3 regions of the Streptomyces sp. SID14515 genome follow, and region 2 is predicted to be linked to each of the others. Evidence: riboswitches for the same ligand, from Rfam matches in the RefSeq annotation. Region 2 holds a riboswitch; each other region holds the start of a gene.

Region 1 (7,868 bases), on a different contig from region 2:
ACTCGAAGTCGGGGTCCAGGGGCAGGCGGGCCTCGGCGCCGACGGTCAGGGTCACGTCGGCGCCGACGATCGGGGTGTACGCGGTGCCGGGCGAGGCGGCCCCGTCCAGTTCGCCCAGGATGACGGTGGCGGCGAGGCCGGGGGCGGTGACGACGGGCAGGTCCGTGTGGTGCTGGAAATGCGGCTCGACGTTGCGGTGCGCGTCCGGAAGCGCCACCCAGAGTTGCGCTCCGTGCAGCAGCCGGGCGTGCTCCTTCGGGCTCTCCTCGGAATGGCTGATGGCGCGGCCCGAGGTCATCAGGCCCAGCTCGCGGGGGCGTACCGTCTGGAGGCTGCCGAGGCTGTCCCGATGGAGCACCTCCCCGTCGTGGAGCCAGCTGACGGTCTGGAGGCCCATGTGGGGGTGGGGCGGGACCTGCATTCCGGGCTCGTCGGCGATGTCGTCCGGCCCGTAGTGGTCCACGAAGGCCCAGGCGCCGACCATGCGCCGGCCGAGGTTGGGCAGCAGGCGGCGGACCTCGGTGCCCTCGCCGAGCTGGACGCGGCGGGGGGCGAGAAGCTCACGGACGGGCTCGGCGACGACGAAGCCGCGTCCTCCGCAGACGGAGGGCGTTGCCTGGCGATCGAGATTGCTCATGGCGCTCAACCTATTCCCGTGCGGGCGTGGGGCACCGGGGTCCCACGCCAGAACTTTAGTGGAATGTTCAACCATCGTGTGGTGTTGTCACGGGCGAACGTACGACGGGGCGGTCCGGAGGCGGCCCGCACCACACGAAGGAGGACACGTGAGCGAGACCGAGACCTACTACGAGTTCGGCACCGCCGCCGACCGGTGGGACCGGGCGCAGATGTTCTTCGAGGCCAAGGAGTACCTGACGGCCGCGCGGATCCTGGCCGGACTGGTCGAGGAAGTGCCGGAGCAGGTCGCGCCGCGGCTGCTGCTGGCCCGCTCCTACTACCACTCCGCCCGGCTGGGCAAAGCGGAGAAGGAGCTGCGGACCGTTCTGGAGCTCGACCCGGTGGAAAGCTACGCGCGCCTCATGCTGGGCCGGACGTTGGAGCGCCAGGGGCGGATCGCCGACGCGACGCCGCACCTGCGGATGGCCGCCGCCCTCACCGGCGACTTCGGCCCCGGAGCGATCCGCTCCTGAGCCGTCGCCCCGTTCCACCTGCCGGGCCCGCACCCTTCGGTGCGGGCCCGGTCTCCTTTACCCGCCGGTATGGACATCGGACAATGGGATCTCCAGGACGAAGACGAAGGGGTGGGAGATGTACGGATCCAGGAGTGCCGCATTACGCCGGGCGCGGTCAGCCGCGCTCATCGGGCTGGCGGTGGCGGCCTCGGCCGGCTGCTCCGGCGGCGGTGATGGTGACGGCCGCGGGCAGAACGGAGAAGGGGCGGAGCTCACCGCCCGCCCGCCGGGGGCCCACAGCTGGACCAGCAGGCCGTGCGCCCTCCTCTCCGGCGCCGCGCCCGCCGAGGGCTTCACCTTCAGCAGCTCCACCGACTCCGCCTCCCCCGACGCCCGGGAGGACATCGGCGAGAACGGTGCGCGGCCGCTCTACCGCCGGACCGGCTGCCTCGCGGACCTGAAGGCCCCGGACGGCACGTTCTGGAAACTCAGCACCACGGCCCAGGTGTACGAGAACACCGCGCCGGCCCGTCACGCGTACCGTGTCAAAGAGGATCTCGACCGTGCCCATGGGCGCGGACCCGAGAAGATCCATGACACCGCCTACGCGTTACCGGAGGACGACCAGGGCCGCCCCGGCCGCACCCTCCTTCTGTGGAACGGCGACCTCGTGCTCACGGTGTCCGCGTACGCACCGCACGGCAGCACGGAACACGACGTACAGAAGGACCTCGAACGCATCGTCGGCAACGCGGCGCGGCGCGGCGAGGACGGCCTGCGCGATCACGACGCCTCCTCCCCCGCACCCGGATGACCTCCGTGGTCCGATGACCTCCGCGGTCGGACTCGGCGCCGCGGGTCAGACGTCCGGCCGGGCGTTCGCCACCCGGTCGAGCCACTCCTTCATCAGCGCCGCCTCGGCGGTGCTCAGGCCCGCCCCGTGCTCCTTCCGGAGCAGAGCGCTCAACCGGGCCGCCGCCGTGGGCACTTCGGCGGCCGGCGGCACGTCGGGCGACGCGCTCGGTGACATCTCCGGCGACACGTCCGGTGTGAGCACCGTCGCGTGCAGCGCGTCGCGCACCCGTCGGGACACCTCGATGTCGTCGAACGTCGCCGGACGGGACACCAGCATCAGCGCCACCCCCACATTGGCCGACATGATCATCTGGGCGGCGAGCTCGGGCGCGACGCGTATCCGGCCCCGGGCGGCGGCCCGTTCGAGGTCCCCGGTCAGGATCCGGTGGGACTCCAGCGCCGCGGCGGGCGGCGTGCGCATCGCCGGCGAGTTCATCAGCCGGTAGAGGTTGCGGTTGTCGAGGGCGAAGGCGACGTGACTGTCCCACCCCCGGCGCAGGTCCTCCACGGGGTCCGTCGTCTCGCCGCGCTCCCTCTTCGTCGCCAGGTACTTCTCGAAGCCGTGGTCGACGACGGCCGACAGCAGGCCTTCCTTGTCGCCGAAGTGGCGGTAGAGGGCCGGGGCGCCGACCTTCGCCGCCTCGCACACGGCGCGCGTGGAAATATCGCCGTCGGGCGACTCCCTGACCAGGGTGGCGGCCACTTCCAGGATGCGTGTGCGGGTGCTCGTACTCACCGGACGGACGCTATCAAGCGGCACGGCGGCGATCAGACGATGCCGCCGTTGGCCCGCAGCACCTGGCCGTTGACCCAGCGGGCCGGGCCGGCGAGGAAGGAGACCACCTCGGCTATGTCCTGCGGGGCGCCCAGCCGCTCCAGCGGCGGCTGGGCGGCCATCCGCGCGATGGTCTCCTCGTCCTTGCCGTCCAGGAACAGGGCGGTGGCGGTCGGCCCGGGCGCGACGGCGTTGACGGTGATGTCGCGGCCGCGCAGCTCGCGGGCGAGGATCAGGGTCATGGCCTCGACGGCGCCCTTGGTCGCGGCATAGGCGGTGTAGCCGGGCAGGGCAAGCGACAGCACCGAACTGGAGAAGTTGATGATGGCCCCGCCCTCGCGCAACCGCCGAGCGGCCTGCTGGTCGACGACGAACGTGCCCCGGATGTTGGTGCGGTGCATCCGGTCGAGCGTGTCGAGTTCGAGCTCGGCCAGCGGCGCGAGCGCCATGACCCCCGCCGCGTGCACCACGACGTCGACGCCGCCGAACGTCTCCTCGGCGGCATCGAAGAGCGCCGCGACGGCGACCTCGTCGGCCACGTCCGCCTGCTGTGCGAAGGCTTCACCGCCCGCGGCGGTGATGGCGGCGACGGCGGCCTCCGCCTCGGTCCGGTTGCCCGCGTAGTTGACGACGACCGCGAAGCCGTCGGCGGCGAGCCGTTCGGCACTCTCACGGCCGATACCCCGCGAGCCCCCGGTGACCACGGCCACCCGGCGAGGCGCGTCACCGGCGCGCGCGGCCTGCGCGGAGGACGCAGATGCGGATGCGGATGTGGGTACGGATGCGGACTGTTCGGTCATGGCAGTGCTCCTGGCGACTGGGGTCGCGGCGGTCCCGTGAAACCCGATGAGATCAACGCTAACACCGTCGCCGTAGCGGCGCTACCTCGCGAACGTAGCAATGATAATAAACATCGCTACCCCTCTTCCGCCCTGCCCGCACACGACAGAACCCGCCGGTAAGGCCCCCGGCGGGTTCTGTCGTGTGCGGGCGATCCGCTCAGTTCACCGCACTCGCGGTGCGGGGCGTCGCGGCACCGGCCGCGGGCGTCAGAAGGCGTTCGGTGAGATAGCCGAAGACCACGCCGAAGACGCTCCACAGCGTCGCCTGGACCGCGAGCGTCGAGAGCCTGAACTCCCACAGCAGGGCGGCCGGGAAGTCCTTGCCCACCTCGTCGAAGGAGGGCAGGAAGGCGTAGGAGAGGCCGATCAGCAGAACGAAGCCGGCGACGGCCACGATGGTGGCGTTCCAGTTGCCCAGTAGTGGAGCGAGCCGTTTGCCGATGATGACGGCGGCGACGGCCAGCAGCACGCTGAGGGCGACCATCAGGAAGAACAAGGTGGTGCGCTTGCCGATGGTGTCCGGGTTGCCGACGGCGGGCGGGTTCGCCGGGTACTTCAGGAACGGCACGACGTAGACAGTGAGCAGGGCGGCGCCCGCGATGAGCGCAGCCGTGGCCCGGGGGCCGAAGTCGCCGATGCGGCCCAGCGCGTAACAGAACACGAGGGCGGCGATCCCGCCCACGGCGACGCCGAAGACCAGGACGCCGGTGGCGAGTCCGCCGGTCGCCTGCATGGTGCGGCTGACCAGCTCCTCGCCGCCGCCGTGGTCGTGGCTGTGGGCCTCTTCGAGGGCGATGGCCGCGTCCACCTGGGACTCACCGAGGAAGTAGGCGACGGCGAGCGCGAGCGCACCCGCGATCAGGCCCGCGAGCATGCCGCGCACGAGCAGAGCTCTGACAGATATGGAGTTCACGATGGTTTCCTGATTTCTCTTGCTTCCCGTGTCCGCTGATTCCCTGGTGCTTCAGGCACCGCAGGCGCCTCAGTGGCAGGGGAAGCCGAGCAGGTGGCGGCCGTCGTGGACCCACTCGTGGACGCCTTCGCCCGAGATGAGCGCGGTGGCGCCCTGTTCGGCGCCGACGAAGTACAGCAGGACGAGCATGAGAATGCCGAAGAAGACCGCCCACGGGGCGAGGGCCTTCGCCGAGATCGGAGTGATCGCGGATGTCCCGGTTGCGGGAACGGCGGACTGTGCCATCGCAGTACCTCCTGTGGGAACACGCGTCCCTGTCGTGGTGCCTCGGACGAAGGTGCCGGGTCTGACTTCCCCGCACGGATGCGGGTTCACAGTGGCGCGACCGTGCCGGATTCTCACCGGACTTCCGTCACACCCTCGTCATGGTCGACGTGACCATACCGCCTGTACGCAGGTGCCGCCATGGTCCAATCTGCGGAGCCGCGGAGCGCGGATCCCTTGGGGCTACAGGACGTTGGGGCCCACGGTGAAGGAGTGAGGGCAGGAACATGACAGTACGGGTGATGTTGATCTCACCGGCGATGAACGCGGCGCTGCGGGAGGCCCGCTTCGACGGTGACGCTCCGCTGGACCGGTCCGGCCGGGAGCGCGCGCGGGCCGCGGCCGGCGCGGTGCCGGAAGCCGGGCTCGCGCTGAGCGGCCCCTCCGAGCGGTGCCGCGAGACCGCCGCGGCGCTCGGCCTGGCGGCGCGGGCCGAACCGGCCCTGGCCGGCTGGGACCTGGCGCGCTGGGCCGGCCGCCGTCTCGACGAGGTGGCCGCCGCCGAACCCGCGCAGGTGACCGCATGGCTCGGCGACCCCTCGGCGGCTCCGCACGGCGGCGAGTCGCTGCACGACCTGGTCGGGAGGATCGGGCGGTGGCTGGACTCCCTCGGCGGACCGGACGCACCCGGCACGAGCGTCCTGGCGGTGGCCGAGGCCGCCGTCGTCCGGGCAGCGGTCGTCCACGGTCTGCGGCTGCCGGCGGAGGCATTCTGGCGGCTGGACGTCGCCCCGCTGACGCTGACCGAACTCAGCGGGCGGTCGGGCCGGTGGAATGTGGCACTGGGCCGCCCCCTGACCGCTCCCCCGGCCGGCTGACCGTCACGGCACGTCGCGCTGTCCCGGCCGGTCGGCCGAACGTCACGCCGCCTCGCCGTCCCGCCAGTCGGGCCGGACCAGCACAGCCGTGGCGACGATCCCGTCCTCGATCCGCCAGAACCCGTGCAGGGTCGTCGGCAGCGCCGGGTCGGTGAGCAGCAGACGGGCGGCGAAGGAGCCCTCGGCGGCCACCCCGTCCCGAGGACCGTCACTGTCACCCGGCCCGGAGAGGCCGGACGGGCCGGAGAGACCGGACGGGCTGCCCAGGCCGCTCAGGCCGTCCGGGCTGCTCGGACTGCCCGGACCGCCGTCGGCCCGATGGAACGTCAGGTCGGCCTCGGTGAAGTCGAGTTCGAGGCCCGTGATCGGATACCAGGTCTTGAAGACGCTCTCCTTCGCGCTGAACAGGACCCGGTCCCAGTGGATTTCGCCCGAGTCCATTTCGCCCGTGCCCTCCGCCGCGGGCGGACCGATCCGCTCGCGCTCGGCGGGCAGCGTCACCAACTCCCGTACGCCGCTGGGGAGCGGGGCGTGCGGTTCCGCGTCGATGCCCAGCGACAGCACGTCCTTCGCACGGGCCAGCGCGGCCGCCCGGTACCCGGCGCAGTGGGTGAGGCTGCCGACGATTCCCTCGGGCCACAGCGGTCTTCCGCGGTGGCCGTGGAGCACGGCCACCGGCGGCAGGCCGAGTCCGGCCATGGCGCGCCGGGCACAGGCACGGGCCGTCGCGAAGTCGTTCCGGCGTTTGGCCACGCTCTTGGCGATCAGCGCCTCCTCCTCCGGGAAGAGGGTTCCGTCCGGGACGCTGTCCGCGCGGGTCGCGGCACAGGAGACGTCGGCGGGCAGCAGCAGCTCGATCACGATGTGCCTCCGGGGGTGCGCGGCCGCGCGGACGGTTCGGCGTCGGTACGGGCCGGCGGGGCGGGGTCGCCCTCGTACGGGAGGATCTGCCGCAGCAGGCCGCGCGGGTGCCCCCGCTCGCGCCACTCCCTGGGGTAGCCGATGGAGACCTCCTCGAAGCGCACCCCGTCGTACCAGGTCGTACGGGGGATGTGGAGGTGGCCGTAGACGACGGCGGTGACGTTGAAGCGGCGGTGCCAGTCGGCGGTCAGTTCGGTGCCGCACCACTGCGCGAACTCCGGGTACCACATCACCGACGTGGGCTCCCGCACCAACGGCCAGTGCCCGGCGAGGACGAGGGGTATCTCGGGGTCGTGCTCCGCGAGCCGGCGTTCGGTCGCGGCGACCCGGGCGCGGCACCAGTCGTCCCGGGTCGGATAGGGGTCCGGGTGGAGGAGGTACTCGTCGTTGCAGACGATGCCGGACTCGTGCGCGACGGCGAGCGACTCCTCCTTCGTGTGCGTTCCCGGGGCGCGGAAGGTGTAGTCGTACAGAAGGAAGAGCGGTGCGATCGCCACCGGTCCGTCCGGGCCCGGCCAGAGCGGGAAGGGGTCTTCCGGAGTCGTCACGCCGAGATCCCGGCACAGCTCGACGAGGTGGTCGTAGCGGGCCTGGCCGCGCAGTTGGACCGGGTCCTTGTTCAGGGTCCACAGCTCGTGGTTGCCGGGGGTCCAGATCACCTGGGCGAAGCGTTCCGCGAGGAGTGCGAGCGCCCACCGGATGTCCTCGGGCTGCTCCGCCACGTCGCCCGCGACGATCAGCCAGTCCGCGTCGGACGTCGGGTGCAGGGACTCCACGAGGGGCCGGTTGTCGGTCACCGCCGCGTGCAGGTCGCTCACGGCCAGCAGACGGCCCGCGCCCTGCTGTCGGTTCCCGTCGCCGGGGGCGGGAACGGCGGCGGGAGCACCGTGCGGTGCGGAGTCGCTGGGAGGAGTCATGGGCAGCTGATTCCTGATCTGTCGCGGTCGTCCGGCTCCGTCCGCACGGTGGGAGCCCCTGGGTACGTAGCCTCTCACGCTCCCCTCGCGGTTCCCCCGGGGTTTCGTAGGGTGGGCACGTCGGCCCGGGGCGGGGTCGCGGCCTAGGGGGTGTCTTGTCGATCAGGCCGGATCAGGGAGCGGGGTCTGGTGCCGTGCATCGCAAGGCGGAGGAGGGAGTCATGGCGGAGCCATGCCGACCGACGACAACGCGGCGAGGCGCGGTGCCAGGGCACGCGAGCCCGGCATGATCGCCAAGACACCCCCTAGGGCGTGGCGTCAGTCGGCTTCCGTCCGGCGGGAGTTCAGTTCGTTCACCGCGCCGAGCGCG
Region 2 (7,868 bases):
GACCCACACCAGGAAGATCGCCCCGGCGAGCGCGGTGACCGGGAGGAGCCGCCGGTGCCCGGAGCCGGTGAGGGCGCGGGCCGCGTGCGGCAGGACCAGGCCGACGAAGCCGATCGCCCCGGCCGCGCTGACCAGGGCGGCGGTCAGCAGGGCGGTGGTGCAGAGCAGCACGATCCGGGTGCGGGCGACGTTCACGCCGAGCGCGGCGGCGGCGTCCTGCCCGAAGGCGAACGCGTCGAGCGTACGGGCGTGGGCCAGGCAGACCACCAGGCAGACGGCGAGCACGGCGGAGCAGAGGGCGACCTCGCTCCAGCCGACGCCGCTGAGCGAGCCGAGGAGCCAGAACAGCACCCCGCGGGTCTGCTCGGCGTCGGCGGAGGTCATCACGACGAAGGAGGTGAGGGCGGAGAAGAGCTGCATCGCGGCGACGCCGGAGAGGACGACCCGGTCGGTGGAGCCGCCGAGGGTGTGGCTGAGCAGCAGCACCAGGGCGAACGAGCAGATGGCCCCGACGAACGCCCCGGCCGACAGCGACACCGCTCCCCCGCCGACCCCGAGGACGACTACCACGACCGCCCCGGTCGAGGCTCCGGAGGAGACGCCGAGGACGAAGGGGTCGGCGAGCGGGTTGCGCAGCAGGGACTGCATCACCGTGCCGCACACCGCGAGCCCCGCGCCGCACACGGCGGCGAGGAGGGTGCGGGGCATACGGAGGTTCCAGATGATGCCGTCCCGGATCGGGCTGAGGTCGCCGACGCCGAACCCGAGGTGCGCCGCGACGGCGGACCAGACGTCGGGCACCGAGATCCGGGCGGGCCCGATGGTCACGGCGACCGCGACGGAGAGCAGCAGGAGCAGGACGCCGCCGACCCAGAGGAGGACGGCGAGCGGGCCGCCGCTCCACACCGGCCCGGACGGCACGGCGACCGGCTGCGGGGCGGCGGCGACGGGTTGCGCGGCGGCCGGGCGCGCTTCCGTCGCGGGGATCGCAGGCGGCGCGGGCTCCGCCGCCCTCCGCTTCGCGGCACTCACCCCGTGAGCCCGAAGTCGCGCAGTCCGGCCGCGACGCGCTCCAGGCCCTCGACGGTCCGGATGGTGGGGTTCATGGCCTGGCCGCTGAGCAGCACGTAACGGCGGTTCTTGACGGCGTCCATCGTCTTCGTGACCGGGTTGGACTCCAGGAACTCGATCTTCTTCTCGGCGCTCTCGGCGGTCTGCATCATACGGCTCAGGTCGCCGATGACCAGGACGTCGGGGTTGCGGTCGGCGACGGTCTCCCAGCTGATCTGGGGCCATTCGTCGTGGGTGTCGTCGAAGACGTTCTTCGCGCCGAGCTCCTTGGTGATGACGCCGGGGGCGCCGCAACAGCCCGCGAGATAAGGGGCCTTGGAGTCGGAGAACCAGTAGAGGAGGGAGGCGTCCGAGGCGTCGACGCCGTCGGTGGCCTTGGCCACGCGGGCCCGGAGCTTCTTCACCAGGGCGTCACCGCGCCCGGGGACGCCGAACACCCGGGCCAGCTCGCGGACTTCCGTGTAGACGCTGTCCATCGTCAGCGGTGCGGTACGGGCTCCGTCGCCGCCGCCGCTGTTGTCCTTGCCGACGCAGTCGGCGGGCGAGATGTAGGTCGGGACGCCGAGCTTCTCGAACTGTTCGCGGGGCGCGACGCCGCCCTTGGCGAGGGTCGAGGCGAAGGAGGCGCTGAGGAAGTCGGGCTCCTTGTCGAGGACCTTCTCCGAGGAGGGCCGGTTCTCCGATATGCGCTCGACGCCGGCGTTGGCCTTCTCCAGGCCCTTCATGACCGGGTCGCTCCAGGTGGCGGTACCGGCGAGCCGGTCGGCGAGCCCGAGCGAGAGCAGGATCTCGGTCGACCCCTGGTCGACGGAGACGGCCCGCTGGGGCGGAGCCTTCACGGTGACGGTGCGCCCGCAGTTCTTGAAGGTGAGCGGGAAGCCCTCGGCCTTCTCCCCGTCGGCGGCCCCGGTGCTCCCGCCCTCGCCGCAGGCGGTCAGCAGCAGGAGCCCCGCGGCGAGCAGGGCGGCGGTACGTATCGGGGCGGGAGTGGCCGTGGACAGCACGAAGGACCTCTGTGTCTCTGGGCCCAGCCGCGGAGCCCGTCGTACGTTCCCGCGCCACGGTGCGGGCGCGGGCGCCAGCAGGTCTTCGGACTCGGGTTCGTCCGGGCGGGACGCCTTCCCAGAGCACGTGGGTGCTCCAGTGGCCGTGGCCCCGCCCGTCCCCCTCACCGCTGCGCGTCAGTTCCGGTTTCGCACCGGATTCCCTGACCCCGTCGCTGGGGTTCGACTGGCCCCGGCAAGCTATCACGCGTCTTCCCGCAGATCAGACGCGGTGCGGCGGCCCGCTGGGCGCGGGGCCGGTGCGGCGCGGGATCGGCCCGCCGCACCGGCCCGGCGGACTCCGCCGTTACGGAGCCTGGAGGGCGATCACCGCGTTCTGACCGCCGAAGCCGAAGGAGTGGCTGACGGCCCGCCGTACGGGCACCTCGCGCGGGGTCTTGGTGACGCAGTCGATGTCGAACCCGGGCGCGGGGGCGTCCAGGTTCGCGATCGGCGGGACCACCCCGTGCTGGAGCGTGAGGATCGTCAGGCCCGCCTCGATGGCGCCGGCCGCCCCCATGCAGTGGCCCAGTACGCCCTTGGGGGCGGTGACGGGCGGCCGGTGCGGATAGGCCCGGCCGATGATCGCGGCTTCGGTGGCGTCGTTGAGGGGTGTCGACGTCCCGTGCGCGTTGACGTGGTCGACGTCTTCGGGCCGCCAGCCCGCGTCGTGCAGCGCACCGTCGACGGCCGCCCGCGCGATGTCCCCGGAGGGGTGGGGGCTGGTGGGGTGGTGGGCGTCGGTGGTGGCGCCGGTGCCGGCGATCAGCGCCCGGGGGGAGGCTCCTCTGGCCCGGGCGTCCTCGGCCCGCTCCAGGACCATGATCGCCGCGCCCTCGCCCATGACGATCCCGGCCCGGTCGGCGGCGAAGGGCCGGCAGAGGCGGGCGGGGTCGCCGTCCCGCAGCGCTGCCGCGCCGGAGCGGGCGAAGCCGGTCATCGCGACCGGGAACACGATCGACTCGGTGGCCCCGGCGATGGCGATGTCGCAGTGGCCCAGCGTCAGCATGTCCCGGGCCACCGACAGGGCGGTCACCCCGGACGAACAGGCCGTGCACGGGGCGAGGCTGGGGCCGGTGGCCTTCATCCGGATGGCGATCTCGGCCGCGGGCATGTTCGGGATGGTCAGCAGGATGCCCGAGGGCGAGGTGGCCTCGGGGCCGCGCCGCTCCAGGGCGACGGCCTGTTCGGTGAGTCCGGCGGACCCTCCGCTGCTGGTGCCGACCACGACGGCGACCCGGGCTCCGTCCCAGTGCTCGGGGTCGAGCCCGGCGTCGGCGACCGCCTCCCGGGCGGCCAGGACGGCGAACTTGACGTACCGGCCCATCCGGAAAGCGGTCCGGCCGCCGACCGCGTCGTCGAGGTCGATGCCGGAGACCGTGCAGGCGAAGTCGACGGCGCAGCCGTGCAGTTCGGGGACGGTGCGGGCGGGTGACTCCCCGGCGCAGACTCCGTCCCAGGTGGTGTCGGTGGTGTGGCCGACCGGGGTGATCATGCCCAGCCCCGTGACGGCGACGGCGGGTCGCTTCATCGGGTGTTGCTCACCGGCACCGTGGCCTCGGCCGCCGCGCTGCCGACGGCCGCGTCGATGTACGCGGAGATGTCGGCCAGCGTGGCGTCCTTGTACAGCTTCTCCGAGTCGGCGTCGACGCCCAGCGTCTCCTTGATGATGACGGCGAACTCGGCGACCGCGAGGGAGTCCATCTCCAGGCTGTCCATCGTGGACTCCGGCAGGATCTCGGCGGCGGGCACCTTGAACGTCCCGGTGAGTACCTCGGTGATCTTGGGGTGGATGGTCTTCATGGCGATTCCTCTCATCGGCATTTCGTCGGCATGGCGCCGGCTCGGGCATTTCCTGTGCGGCGGGTGGTCGAACGCAGCGACCCACCGCCCGAAGTAACTGGATGACGATCTTCCGGTTACGCCTTGGGGCGAACCGATTCGTCTACGCTCACCTGCGGCTTCTCGAACCATCGGGAGAGCATCGAGGTGGTTCCCCAGTACGCCAGCAGGACGCCGCGGGTGCCGAGCGCGGCCACCTTCTCGCGCAGCGGACGCCTCCGGCTGCCGCAGACGGGCCGCTCGAACTCCGCCGCGCGGCCCCGGATTCCCGCCCTGCGGCCCCGGTGCCAGGGCCCCTCGGGGTCGTCGTAGACATCCGCGTATCCGGGTCCGGCGATCGGCCAGTCCGACATCAGGCGCTCGGGAAGCGCGAAGGAGCCGACCAGGGCGGGGGTGTGCGCGGCCACGGCGGCGACCGCCTCCTCCACCGTGTCGGGCAGAAAGGTGACCTGATCGGCGGTCAGCCGTCCGGAGGCGAGCAGGTCGCCGCTGTTGCGGGCGATCCACTGGAGCGCGAAGAGCCTGCGCAGCTCGGTCAGCCGCTCGCGCGCCTCGCCCTCGGGCAGCGCGGCGACGGCCTCGGCGTACGCTTCGTCCGCCTGCCGGTAGGCGTACGCCTCGACGCCGCGCAGCGCGGCCGGGGAGGCGGCGTTCCAGCGGCCGAGCGGGTCGCCGGGCGGGGCGGCGCTCATCCGCGTCCGGGCGCGGGCGAACCAGAGGTCCTCCACGGCCGCGACGAGCCGGCCGAGGAAGGCGGGATCGTCGAGCTCGCCGGGGCCGTCGTCGGCGGCCGCTTCCCGGGCGGTGGCGCTGAACAGCATCTCGGCGGCGGCCTTGGCGTGCACGGCGAGGTTGTCGCCCTCGGCGGTGATCGCGCCCTCGATGCCGGTGAACAGTTCGGTCATGCCGTTGTTCTCCAGGAGCCCCTGGGCGCCGCACCGTTCACGGCATTCGACGATGACGCCGCGCGCCTGCCAGGTGATCCACCCCTTGGCGACGGCCACCAGGCGCTCCGCCTCGTCCCGGTCGGCCTCCGGGGCCGACTCCCAGCGGTCCAGGGCCCTGCGGTGCAGCAGGCTCATCGCGTAGACGGTGGCCATCGCCCCGGCCAGCGGCCCGTGGTGGGTGCGGTGCGCGTACACCGGGACCCGCTGCGCGGCGCGCGATCCGGAGATCATCCGGTGACCGGCGTAGCGGACGGCGATGGCCAGGGTGACCCGGGCGGAGCCGACCGCGCAGGCGCTCATGGAGAGCTTGCCGGGGGTGACCCGGCCGATGGAGGTGAGGAACCGCCTTCTGCGGTTGGGGATTTCGCTGTGGAAGCGGCCGTCGTCGCCGATCCGTCCCTGCTGTCCGGCGAGCAGCGCGTCACGCGGGACGAAGCAGCGGTCGAAGGAGGTCAGACAGTGGTCGACCGGGGAACCCATCCGGGCGGGCAGCCGGCGCACCCGGACGCCGGGCAGGGCGCGGTGGGCGTCGGTGAGCGGGGTGAGGAAGAGGAAGACTCCGCGGTCGGCGCCGTCGGCGAGCAACCGGGCTGCCACCACACCGGACTTGGGGCCTCCGGCGGGGCTGGTGTTGGGCATGAACTTCTGTGCACCGGCGTGCGGGGTGTGCAGGACGAAGCCGTCGCGTTCGGGGTCGTACGTCGCGGTGGTCTCGACGGACGCCGCGTCGTTGCCGTGCGCCACCTCCGTACAGAGGAAGGTGCCCACGCGCCGCAGGGCGAGGAAGTCCGACAAGTCGCGCAGCGTGCCCGCGTCGTGGTCGAGGAGGCTGCCGAGGAAGAGGTTGTAGTGGATGCCCGCCACGGTGGTCAGCGCCGGGTCGACGGGGCCGAGCCATTCGTGCAGGGCGGCCAGCGCCCGGGGGTCGGCGGCGAGCCTCGCGCCGCTGTCGAGCGCGTTGTTGAGGATGCGCATCCGGTGGTAGGAGAGGGCGAGTCGTTCGTCGGGGGTGCCGCCACCGGGGCGGCGAAACGGTTCTGTTGTGAGCAGCCGCCGCCAGAAGCCGTGTTCCTGACGGAAGTTCGGTCCGAAGAGCACTGCGGTGAGCAGTTCGTTCGTGGACGGCGGGGCCGCGTCGTTCATCATGACGGTCACAACACAGTAACGATCAAGGAACGGCGAGGACACCCCCCGCCGTCCCGAAATGCCCCCGTTTATCAGGCGCGTTGGAAGGCGAGGGCGACGTTGTGGCCGCCGAAGCCGAAGGAGTGGCTCAGCGCCCGCTCGACCCGCTGCTGACGGGGCTCCTTGGTCACGCAGTCGAGCGGGAAGGCGTCGGGCAGCGCGTCCAGGTTGGCGATCGGCGGAATGGCGGAACGTTCCAGCGTCAGGACGGTCGCCACCGCCTCGATCGCGCCCGCCGCCGCCAGGGTGTGTCCGACGACGCCCTTGGGCGCGGTCACCGGCGGCCGGTGCGGGAAGAGCCGGGAGATGAGGGTGGTCTCCATGGCGTCGTTGAGGGGTGTGGAGGTGCCGTGGGCGTTGATGTGGTCGACGTCGCGCGGCGTCCAGCCCGCCTGGTCGAGCGCCGCCTGGACCGCCCGCTGGGCGCCGTGTCCGTCGGGGGCCGGGGCGGTGGGGTGGTGGGCGTCCGTGCTGGACCCGGCCCCGGTGAGCAGGGCGCGTGGACGGCCGCCCCGGGCGCGGGCCCCGGCCTCGCGCTCCAGGACGAGCATCGCCGCGCCCTCGCCGATGACGAAGCCGTCGCGGTCGGCGGCGAACGGGCGGGACGCGGCCGCCGGGTCGCCGGTGCGGGTGGACAGCGCGCCCATCCGGGCGAAGGCGGTGACCACCAGCGGGGTGAGCACCGATTCCGCGCCGCCCGCCACCACCACGTCGCAGCTGCCGCCGAGCAGCAGATCGCGGGCGACGGCGACGGCGGTGGCCCCGGAGGCGCAGGCGGTGGCGGGGGCGAGGCTCGGGCCGCCCGCCTTGAGCGCGATGGCGACCTCGCCCGCCGCCGCGTTGGGGATCATCATCGGGACGAGCAGCGGGGAGACCGCCTCGGGCCCCGAGGCCGCCAGCCTGGCGGCGTTGTCGACCAGTACGGAGACCCCGCCGACGCCCACGCCGAGGACCACCCCGACCCGGCTGCCGTCCCACCGCGCCGGGTCGAGGCCGGCGTCGGCGACGGCCTGCCGGGCGGCCACCAGGGCCAGCTTCACGAACCGGGCCATCCGCCACACCGAGCGGCCGCCCACCGCCGCGTCCAGGTCGATGCCGTCCACCGGGCAGGCGAAGTCCACCGGCAGACCGGCGAGTTCCTCGCACCGCCGGGCGGTGGAGTGCCCGGAGCACAGCCCCTCCCAGAAGCTGTGCTCGTCCGCCCCTGCGGGTGTCACCAGGCCGACCCCCGTCACCGCGATGGCGGTGCCGGCTCCGGCCTCGGTGCCCTGATCAGCGGGGAGCGACATGCTGTGTTCCTTCCGTAGAATCCGTGGAAATGGTCTGCGGGGTCCCCGGCCAGCGAAGTGCCGCCGAACCCCAGGTCAGTCCGCCCCCGAAGGCGGTGAGCAGCACCCGGTCGCCGGCGCGGAGGCGGCCCTCGTCCGCCGCGTCGGCCAGGGCCAGCGGGATGGAGGCGGCGCCGGTGTTGCCGACCCGCTCCAGATGGGTGACGCAGCGCTGCGGCGCGATGCCGACCCGCTCCGCGACGGCGCGCAGGATCCGGGCGTTGGCCTGGTGCGGCACGAAGCGGTCGACCTCGGCCGGGTCCCAGCCGACCCGGTCCAGGAGCGTCCGGCAGGAGCCGGTCATCCGCTCGACGGCGTGCTGGTAGACGGTGCCGCCCTGCATCCGGAAGAACCCGTCGCCCAGGCCCGGCGGCTTTCCGCTCGCCCGTGCGCGGGCCCCGCCGCCCGGGACGGTGATCAGCTCGTAGCCCGTACCGTCGCTGCCCAGGTCG
Region 3 (7,868 bases), on a different contig from region 2:
AACAGGCGTCGGTAGGTGCGGTTGCGCAGTACGGACAGCATCGGTCCCGTCCCGGCCGGCGGCATGGTGCGACCGAACCATCGTAGACAATGCGTGCGTACCTATGCACATGTTTTCGTCACCGCGCCGCTCTCGGCGGGCGGCCGGGGCTCAGTCGTGCGGGGGCAGGGCGCCGATCTGGTGGTCGGCGACGTTCAGTGCTTCCTCCACCAGTCGGCGCAGATGCCCGTGGCGCAGGCTGTACACGACGCGGCGGCCGTCCTTGCGGGTGGTCACCAGGCCGGCCAGGCGGAGCTTGGCCAGATGCTGGCTGACCGAGGGCCGCGCCGCGCCGCACGCCTCGGTGAGGGTGCTGACGTCGGCCTCCCCGCGCCCGAGCTGCTCCAGCAGCGCCAGCCGGGTGCCGTCCGCGAGCAGAGTGAGGACCGAGACGGCCGTCGCCAGCCGCTCGGCCCGCTCCTGCGCACCATGTGCACCTGCTTGATGCGTGCTTGCGCTCATGCCGCACATCGTAGGCCGCCGATGGCCGAATATGTGCGTACGTGCGCTCACACGCAAGCACGGAGGGCCGCGCCCGGACGCCGGCCCGGGCGCGTGCGCGGTGACCCCGGGCGCGTGCGCGGTGATCCCGAGCGGGCGAGCGGTGACCCTGGACGTCAGTGGTGGGTGAACTCCGCGGGCCGCTTCTCGGTGAACGCCTTCATGCCCTCCTTCTGGTCGGCCGTCGCGAACACCGCGTGGAACAGGCGGCGTTCGAAGCGGACGCCCTCGGCGAGGGTCGTCTCGAAGGACCGGTTCACCGCCTCCTTCGCCATCATCGCCACGGGCGCCGACATTCCGGAGACCGTGTCCGCGACCGCCAGCGCCTCCTGGAGCAGATCCGCGTCCGGGACGATCCGGGATACCAGTCCGGCCCGCTCCGCCTCCTCGGCCCCCATGTTCCGGCCGGTCAGACACAGGTCCATCGCCTTGGCCTTGCCGATCGCCCGGGTCAGCCGCTGGGAGCCGCCGATGCCCGGGATCACCCCGAGCCGGATCTCCGGCTGCCCGAAGACCGCCGACTCCGAGGCGATGACCAGGTCGCACATCATGGCCAGCTCGCACCCGCCGCCCAGGGCGTAGCCCCGTACGGCGGCGATCGTGGGCGTGCGGAGCTGCCCGAGCCGGTCCCAGGCGGTGAACCAGTCGCTGAGATACATATCCGTGTAGCTTTGCGGCTGCATCTCCTTGATGTCCGCCCCGGCCGCGAACGCCTTCTCCCCGCTGCCGGTGATCACGATGCAGCCGACGTCCGGGTCGCGGTCGAGCGCCTCCGTGGCCTCGACGGTCTCCCGCATGACGTCCAGGCTCAGCGCGTTGAGCGCCTTGGGGCGGTTCAGGGTGAGCAGGGCGGTACGGCCCCGGCGCTCGACCAGGATGGTGCCGTACGGGCCCGGGGTGGACGCGGTCTCGCTGTGCTCGCTCATGTGGTGCTGCCTTTCTGCGCATCGGTGGGGTTCGACGAGGCGGCCCGGATGGCCCGGACGATCCCGGAGAAGTCCTGGTCCGCCCCTGGACCCTCGGCGAACCGTGCGTACAACTCCGCTGCTCGAAGCCCCAGTTCGGCGTCGATGCCGCCCGCGCGCAGGGCGTTGGCGGCCAGCCCGAGGTCCTTCGCCATGAGAGGAGCGGCGAACCCGGGGCGGTAGTCGCGGTTGGCCGGACTGGCCGGAACCGGGCCGGGGACCGGGCAGTTGACGGTGAGCGCCCAGCACTGGCCGGAGGCCGCCGACGCCACGTCGTACAGCGCCTGATCGGAGAGACCGAGGCTCTCGGCGAGCACGAACGCCTCGCTGACGGCGATCATCGAGACGCCGAGGATCATGTTGTTGCAGATCTTCGCGGCCTGCCCGGCACCGGCCCCACCGCAGTGCACCGCCTTCTTGCCCATCACGGCCAGCAGCGGCTCGGCCTGTGCGAACGCGCTCTCCTCGCCGCCGGCCATGAAGGTGAGCGTGCCCGCCTCGGCCCCCACCACCCCGCCGGAGACCGGCGCGTCCAGCGACCGGTGACCGGCCGCCTCCGCCGCCGCGTGGGCGGCGCGGGAGTCCGCCACGTCGATGGTCGAGCAGTCGACGAACAGGGTGCCGGGGCGGGCGGCGGCGAGCAGGCCCTCCTGCCCGTACAGGGAGAGGACATGGCGTCCGGCGGGCAGCATGGTGATCACCACGTCCGCGACGGCCGCCGCATCGGCGGCGGACCGGGCCGCCTCGACCCCGTCCGCCACGGCGGCCGACAGACAGGACTCGACGAGATCGTGGCCGAGCACCCGGTGTCCGGCCCTGACGAGGTTGGCGGCCATCGGGCCGCCCATGTGGCCGAGGCCGATGAACGCGACGGTGGTGGTCACCAGGGCACCTCCTGCGGTGAGTCGGATGCGGCGAGGGACAGTTCCTCGCCGCCGGTCGGAGCGAAGTACCGGGCCACGTCCGCGTCTGTTACCTCCACGAGCGTGCCGGGCGACCAGCGAGGGTTCCGGTCCTTGTCGATCACCTGGGCCCGGATGCCCTCCACCAGGTCGGGGGAGGCGAGGGCCGCGCACGAGACGCGGTACTCCTGCTCCAGCACCCTTTCCAGCGGCCCGAGTTCGCGTGCCCTGCGCAGCGCGGCCAGGGTGACCTTCAGCGCGGTGGGCGACCGGCCGAGGATCGTGGCGGCCGCCTCGCCCGCCTCCGGGGCGTCGGAGGCGAGCAGCCGCTCCACGATCTCCTCGACCGTGTCGGCGGCGTAACAGTGGTCGATCCAGGAGCGGTCGGCGTCCAGGACGCCGGCGGGGGCGTCCCGGACGTGACTGTGGAGCACCTGGGCCGGGGCCTCGGTCCGCAACTCGGCGAGGAACGCGGGCAGGCCCTCCTGCGGTACGAAGTGGTCCGCGAGCCCGCACAGCAGGGCGTCCCGGGCGCCCACCACCGCACCGGTCAGGGCGAGATGGGTGCCCAGCTCGCCGGGGGCCAGCGCCAGCAGATAGGTGCCGCCGACGTCCGGCACGAAGCCGATCCCGGTCTCCGGCATGGCCACCTTGGACCGCTCGGTGACGATCCGGACGCTGCCGTGCGCCGAGACGCCGACCCCGCCGCCCATCACGATGCCGTCCATGACCGCCACATACGGCTTCGGGTAGCGGGCGATCCGGGCGTTGAGCCGGTACTCGTCGCGCCAGAACGCGGCCGAGGCCTTGCCGCCCACCCGGGCGTCCTCGTAGATGGACCGGATGTCGCCGCCCGCGCACAGGCCGCGCTCCCCGGCCCCGGTGATGACGACGGCCCCCACCTCGGGGTCGTGTTCCCACCGGTCCAGGGCCGCCGCGATCGTCTCCACCATCGCGTGGGTGAGGGCGTTGAGCGCCTTCGGCCGGTTCAGCGTCAGCACCCCCGTACGCCCCTCGGTGCGGGCGAGCACGAGTTCCTCGGTCATCGCAGGGCTCCCGTCAGGCTCCGGGCCACCATGACGCGCATGATCTCGTTGGTCCCTTCCAGGATCTGGTGGACCCGAAGGTCCCGGACGATCTTCTCGATGCCGTACTCGGCCAGATAGCCGTATCCGCCGTGCAGTTGGAGCGCCCGGTCGGCCACCGAGTAACCCGTGTCGGTCGCGAAGTGCTTGGCCATCGCGCACAGTTGCGGGGCCCCGGCCGCGTTCCGGTCGAGCGCCTCGGCCGCCTGCCGTACCAGGGCGCGGGCCGCCGCCAGTTCGGTCGCCATGTCGGCCAGCCGGAACTGCAGCGCCTGCGAGTCCAGCAGCCGGGCGCCGAACGCCTCCCGGTCCGCGAGATGGGCGAGGCTCCGGTCCAGCGCGCTCTGCGCACCCCCCAACGAGCAGGCGGCGATGCCCAGTCGGCCGCCGTTGAGGCCGTTCATCGCGATGCGGAAGCCGCCGCCCTCCTCGCCGAGCAGCCGGTCGGCCGGGATCCGCACCTCGTCCAGCAGGACCTGCCGGGTGGGCTGTGCGTTCCACCCCATCTTCTTCTCGTTGACCCCGAACGACAGCCCGGGATCGTCGCGTTCGACGAGGAACGCGGAGATGCCCCGGGGTCCGTCGTCGCCGGTGCGGGCCAGCACGATGTAGAGGTGCGAGGCGCCCGCCCCGGAGATGAACTGCTTCGTCCCCGTCAGCACCCAGTGGTCGCCGTCGCGGACCGCGCGGGTGCGCAGCGCGGCGGCGTCGGACCCGGCGCCCGGTTCGGTCAGGCAGTAGCTGCCGAGCTGCTCCATGGTGCAGAGCGCGGGCAGATAGCGGCCGCGCTGGTCCTCGCCGCCGTACCGGTCGATCATCCAGCCGACCATGTTGTGGATGGAGAGATAGCCCGCGATGGACGGGCAGCCGGTGGCCAGGGCCTCGAAGACCAGGACCCCGTCGGAGCGGGAGAGCCCGGAGCCGCCGAGTTCGTCGCGTACGTAGACGCCGCCGAGGCCGAGTTCCGCCGCCTTGCGCAGGACATCGACGGGGAAGTGCTTGTCCTGGTCCCAGGCCACGGCGTGCGGGGCCAGGTGTTCCTGGGCGAAGTCCAGGGTCGTCTCGACGACCGCGAGCTGGTCGTCGGTGAGGAGCGTGGTCACGGCACTCATCCCATGGTCGGAATCGTGAAGCTCGCGCCGTCCCGGATTCCCGAGGCGGGCCAGCGCGAAGTGACGGTCTTCGTACGGGTGTAGAAGCGGATGGCGTCCGGGCCGTGCTGGTTCAGATCGCCGAAGCCGGACCGCTTCCAGCCGCCGAACGTGTGGTACGCGACCGGCACCGGGATCGGCACGTTGACGCCGACCATGCCGGTGTCCACGCGGCGGGTGAAGTCGCGTGCGGTGTCGCCGTCGCGGGTGAAGAGCGCGACGCCGTTGCCGTACGGGTGCGCCGAAGGCAGCCGCAGCGCCTCCTCGTAGTCGGCCGCGCGGACCACGGACACCACCGGGCCGAAGATCTCCTCCTGGTAGATCCGCATGTCCGGCGTGACCCGGTCGAAGAGCGAGGCGCCCGCGAAGAAGCCGTCCTCGTGGCCCTCCAGGGTGAAGTCGCGTCCGTCGACGACCAGTTCGGCGCCCTCCTCGACGCCGAGGTCGACATAGCCGCGGACCCGGTCCACCGCGTCGCGGCCCACCAGGGGCCCGAAGTCGGCGTCCGGGTCGTCCGAGCGGCCGATCCGCAGCTCGGCGATCCGCTCGGTGAGCCTGGCGACCAGCGCGTCGGCGGTGGCCTCGCCCACGGGCACGGCCACCGAGATCGCCATGCACCGCTCGCCCGCCGAGCCGTAACCGGCGCCGATCAGCGCGTCCACCGCCTGGTCCAGGTCGGCGTCCGGCATCACGATCATGTGGTTCTTCGCCCCGCCGAAGCACTGCGCGCGCTTGCCGTGGGCGGCGGCCGTGGCGTAGATGTGCGCGGCGATCGGCGTCGAGCCGACGAAGCCGAGCGCCTTGACGCGCGGGTCCTCCAGGAGGGTGTCCACCGCCTCCTTGCCGCCGTTGACGACGTTCAGCACCCCGGGCGGCAGCCCCGCCTCCAGGAACAGTTCGGCCAGCCGCAGCGGCACCGACGGGTCCCGCTCGGAGGGCTTCAGAATGAAGGCGTTCCCGCAGGCCAGAGCAGGTGCCGCCTTCCACAGCGGAATCATCGCGGGGAAGTTGAACGGGGTGATGCCCGCGACGACGCCGAGCGGCCGGCGCAGCGAGTGGACGTCGATGCCGGACCCCGCGTTGTCGCTGAACTCGCCCTTCAGCAGATGCGGGACACCGGCGGCGAACTCCACCACGTCCAGTCCGCGCGCGAGGTCGCCGTGCGCGTCCGCCACGGTCTTGCCGTGCTCCGAGGACAGCAGCCGGGCCAGCGCGTCCTTCTCCTTCTCGACGAGCTGGAGGAAGCGCAGCAGCACCCGGGCGCGGCGCTGCGGGTTCCACTCGCCCCACTCGCGCTGGGCCTCGGCCGCGTCGGCGATGGCCGCCTCGGTCTCGGAGCGGTCGGCCAGCGGTACCCGGGCCTGGACCCGGCCGGTGTTGGGGTCGTACACATCGCCGTAGGCGCCCGAGGTGCCGGACGTGTGCTTGCCGCCGATGAAATGGGTGAGTTCGCGGACCATGGAAGCCTGCTCTCGTCGGTGAGATCGTCAGGTGAGATCCGGGGATGGCACGCGGCGGCACCGGCGCACGGCGCACCGTCGGTGCGCGGGCGCGGAGGGGCCTGCCGTGGTGGGACGCGAAGGGCGGGGCCCGTCAGGGGGCGGGAAGAACCGCTCGCGGGGACGGACCTGCGGGGCCGTGAATGCGGACCTGTGCCATGCGTGTCTGCTCCATCCTCGTGGAAACACGGAACATCCCGTGGCCGGTATCCTGACTCCCGGATCGACGCCCGTCCTCATGCCTTCCCGACGGCTGCTTCGCCGTCAGTGGCGTGTCCTGCGAGGACGAACTCCCCGGTCACAGTGGCGGGACCGCGCCGGAATCGCACCGGCTTCCCTGACACCACGGGCCTTGAGGGCGTCCGGCTGCGCACCGGCCACCCCGCTGCCCCGAAGATATAGTTGGACGTCCTAGTAAGTCCACCCCGGCTCGCCCCTGGCATGATCGGCCGACATGAGCTACGCACCGCGCCACGTCCTCGTCATCGGCATGGGCGCCGGAGACCCCGACCATCTGACCCTCGCCGCGGTGAAGGCCATGCGCCGGGCCGACGTCTTCTTCGTGCTCGGCAAGGGCAAGGAGAAGGAGTCCCTGACCCGGCTGCGGCGGGACATCCTGGATGAACACCTCACCGGCCCCTACCGCGTCGTGGAGGCCGAGGACCCGTGGCGGGACCGCACCCAGCAGGACGGCGGGCGCTACGCCTCGGCGGTGCGCGACTGGCGTCAGCGCCGGGCCGACATCTGCGAACGCCTGATCACCGAGGAGCTCGCGCCGGGGCAGTGCGGCGCCTTCCTGGTGTGGGGCGACCCGTCGCTGTACGACAGCACCCTCGCGATCCTCGACGACATCCGGGGCCGCGGCACGGTGGAATTCGGCCATGAGGTGATCCCCGGCATCAGCAGCGTCTCCGCCCTCGCCGCCCGGCACCGCGTCACCCTGAACGGGGTCGGCCGCCCCATCCACATCACCCCCGGCAGGCGTCTGGCCCAGGGCTTTCCCGGGGACGACGTCGATATCGTCGTGATGCTCGACGGCCATGAGACCTTCACCCATCTGACGGGCAGGGGCCTGTGGATCCACTGGGGCGCGTACATCGGCACCCCGGACGAGATCCTGGTCTCCGGCCCGCTCGACGAGGTGGCCGAGCGGATCAGCCGGCTGCGCGCGGAGGCCCGCGAGCGGCACGGCTGGATCATGGACACCTATCTGCTGCGCCCGGCACCGGACGCCACGGACGGCTGACGGCACGGACGGGCGGCGGCACGGGCGGGGGCCTACGGCCTGTGTGGCTTACGGGTCCACGTCGAGGCGCGGGCGGCGGCGGCCTCCGCACCTCGTCGTCGGACCTGCGGGGTGTCAGCGCCGGGTCTCGTGCGCCCGGATCACGCCGAGCCCGTGCCCCAGGCTCGGGCACTCGGCGGTCAGGTCGTCGCCCCGCACCAGATAGTCGTGCACCCGGCCGTCCGCCGGCCGTTCGATCGCGCGATACAGCGTGCCGTTCACGGTGATCGTCCAGTCGTCGCCGTCCTGGGCCCACCCGACTGTCTTCTTCATAGGGCGTTTTCCTTTCCTCGGTCGGCATCGCCGGGGTCCGGCGGCCGTGTAGTGGGAAGAAGAACGGCTTGTGACGCTCCGTGGTTCCGCGTTCTCTACGCCATTCGGTTACATCTGGGTCACTGCCTCCGCACAGTCGAGGTCAACGACCTGACCGGCGATCAGGAA

What was found. A riboswitch is a leader RNA that binds a small molecule or an ion and turns the genes downstream of it on or off. The one in region 2 is predicted to bind cobalamin.
Region 1: linked by a shared signal. The riboswitch ahead of G3I54_RS10060 (CbtB-domain containing protein) and the one ahead of G3I54_RS30840 (ABC transporter substrate-binding protein) in region 2 are both predicted to bind cobalamin.
Region 3: linked by a shared signal. The riboswitch ahead of G3I54_RS34315 (CoA-acylating methylmalonate-semialdehyde dehydrogenase) and the one ahead of G3I54_RS30840 (ABC transporter substrate-binding protein) in region 2 are both predicted to bind cobalamin.

Annotation. Positions count from the first base shown of each region.
Region 1 covers NZ_JAAGMH010000053.1:55,723-63,590, reverse strand. Annotated here, with positions in the region: gene G3I54_RS10090 (pirin family protein) at 1-637, opposite strand, end outside; gene G3I54_RS10085 (tetratricopeptide repeat protein) at 786-1,151, shown strand; gene G3I54_RS10080 (hypothetical protein) at 1,270-1,947, shown strand; gene G3I54_RS10075 (TetR/AcrR family transcriptional regulator) at 1,993-2,724, opposite strand; gene G3I54_RS10070 (SDR family oxidoreductase) at 2,757-3,563, opposite strand; gene G3I54_RS10065 (CbtA family protein) at 3,763-4,518, opposite strand; gene G3I54_RS10060 (CbtB-domain containing protein) at 4,588-4,803, opposite strand; adenosylcobalamin (AdoCbl) riboswitch at 4,849-4,943, opposite strand; gene G3I54_RS10055 (histidine phosphatase family protein) at 5,070-5,660, shown strand; gene G3I54_RS10050 (4'-phosphopantetheinyl transferase superfamily protein) at 5,703-6,521, opposite strand; gene G3I54_RS10045 (metallophosphoesterase) at 6,518-7,498, opposite strand; gene G3I54_RS10040 (hypothetical protein) at 7,817-7,868, opposite strand, start outside.
Region 2 covers NZ_JAAGMH010000130.1:44,396-52,263, forward strand. Annotated here, with positions in the region: gene G3I54_RS30835 (iron chelate uptake ABC transporter family permease subunit) at 1-921, opposite strand, end outside; gene G3I54_RS30840 (ABC transporter substrate-binding protein) at 1,029-2,075, opposite strand; cobalamin riboswitch at 2,134-2,321, opposite strand; gene G3I54_RS30845 (beta-ketoacyl-[acyl-carrier-protein] synthase family protein) at 2,422-3,645, opposite strand; gene G3I54_RS30850 (acyl carrier protein) at 3,642-3,917, opposite strand; gene G3I54_RS30855 (acyl-CoA dehydrogenase) at 4,034-6,046, opposite strand; gene G3I54_RS30860 (beta-ketoacyl-[acyl-carrier-protein] synthase family protein) at 6,121-7,377, opposite strand; gene G3I54_RS30865 (beta-ketoacyl-ACP synthase 3) at 7,361-7,868, opposite strand, start outside.
Region 3 covers NZ_JAAGMH010000143.1:21,316-29,183, forward strand. Annotated here, with positions in the region: gene G3I54_RS34285 (MFS transporter) at 1-41, opposite strand, end outside; gene G3I54_RS34290 (metalloregulator ArsR/SmtB family transcription factor) at 151-501, opposite strand; gene G3I54_RS34295 (enoyl-CoA hydratase) at 657-1,466, opposite strand; gene mmsB (3-hydroxyisobutyrate dehydrogenase) at 1,463-2,389, opposite strand; gene G3I54_RS34305 (enoyl-CoA hydratase/isomerase family protein) at 2,386-3,453, opposite strand; gene G3I54_RS34310 (acyl-CoA dehydrogenase family protein) at 3,450-4,604, opposite strand; gene G3I54_RS34315 (CoA-acylating methylmalonate-semialdehyde dehydrogenase) at 4,601-6,103, opposite strand; cobalamin riboswitch at 6,326-6,505, opposite strand; gene cobF (precorrin-6A synthase (deacetylating)) at 6,597-7,388, shown strand; gene G3I54_RS34325 (hypothetical protein) at 7,503-7,700, opposite strand.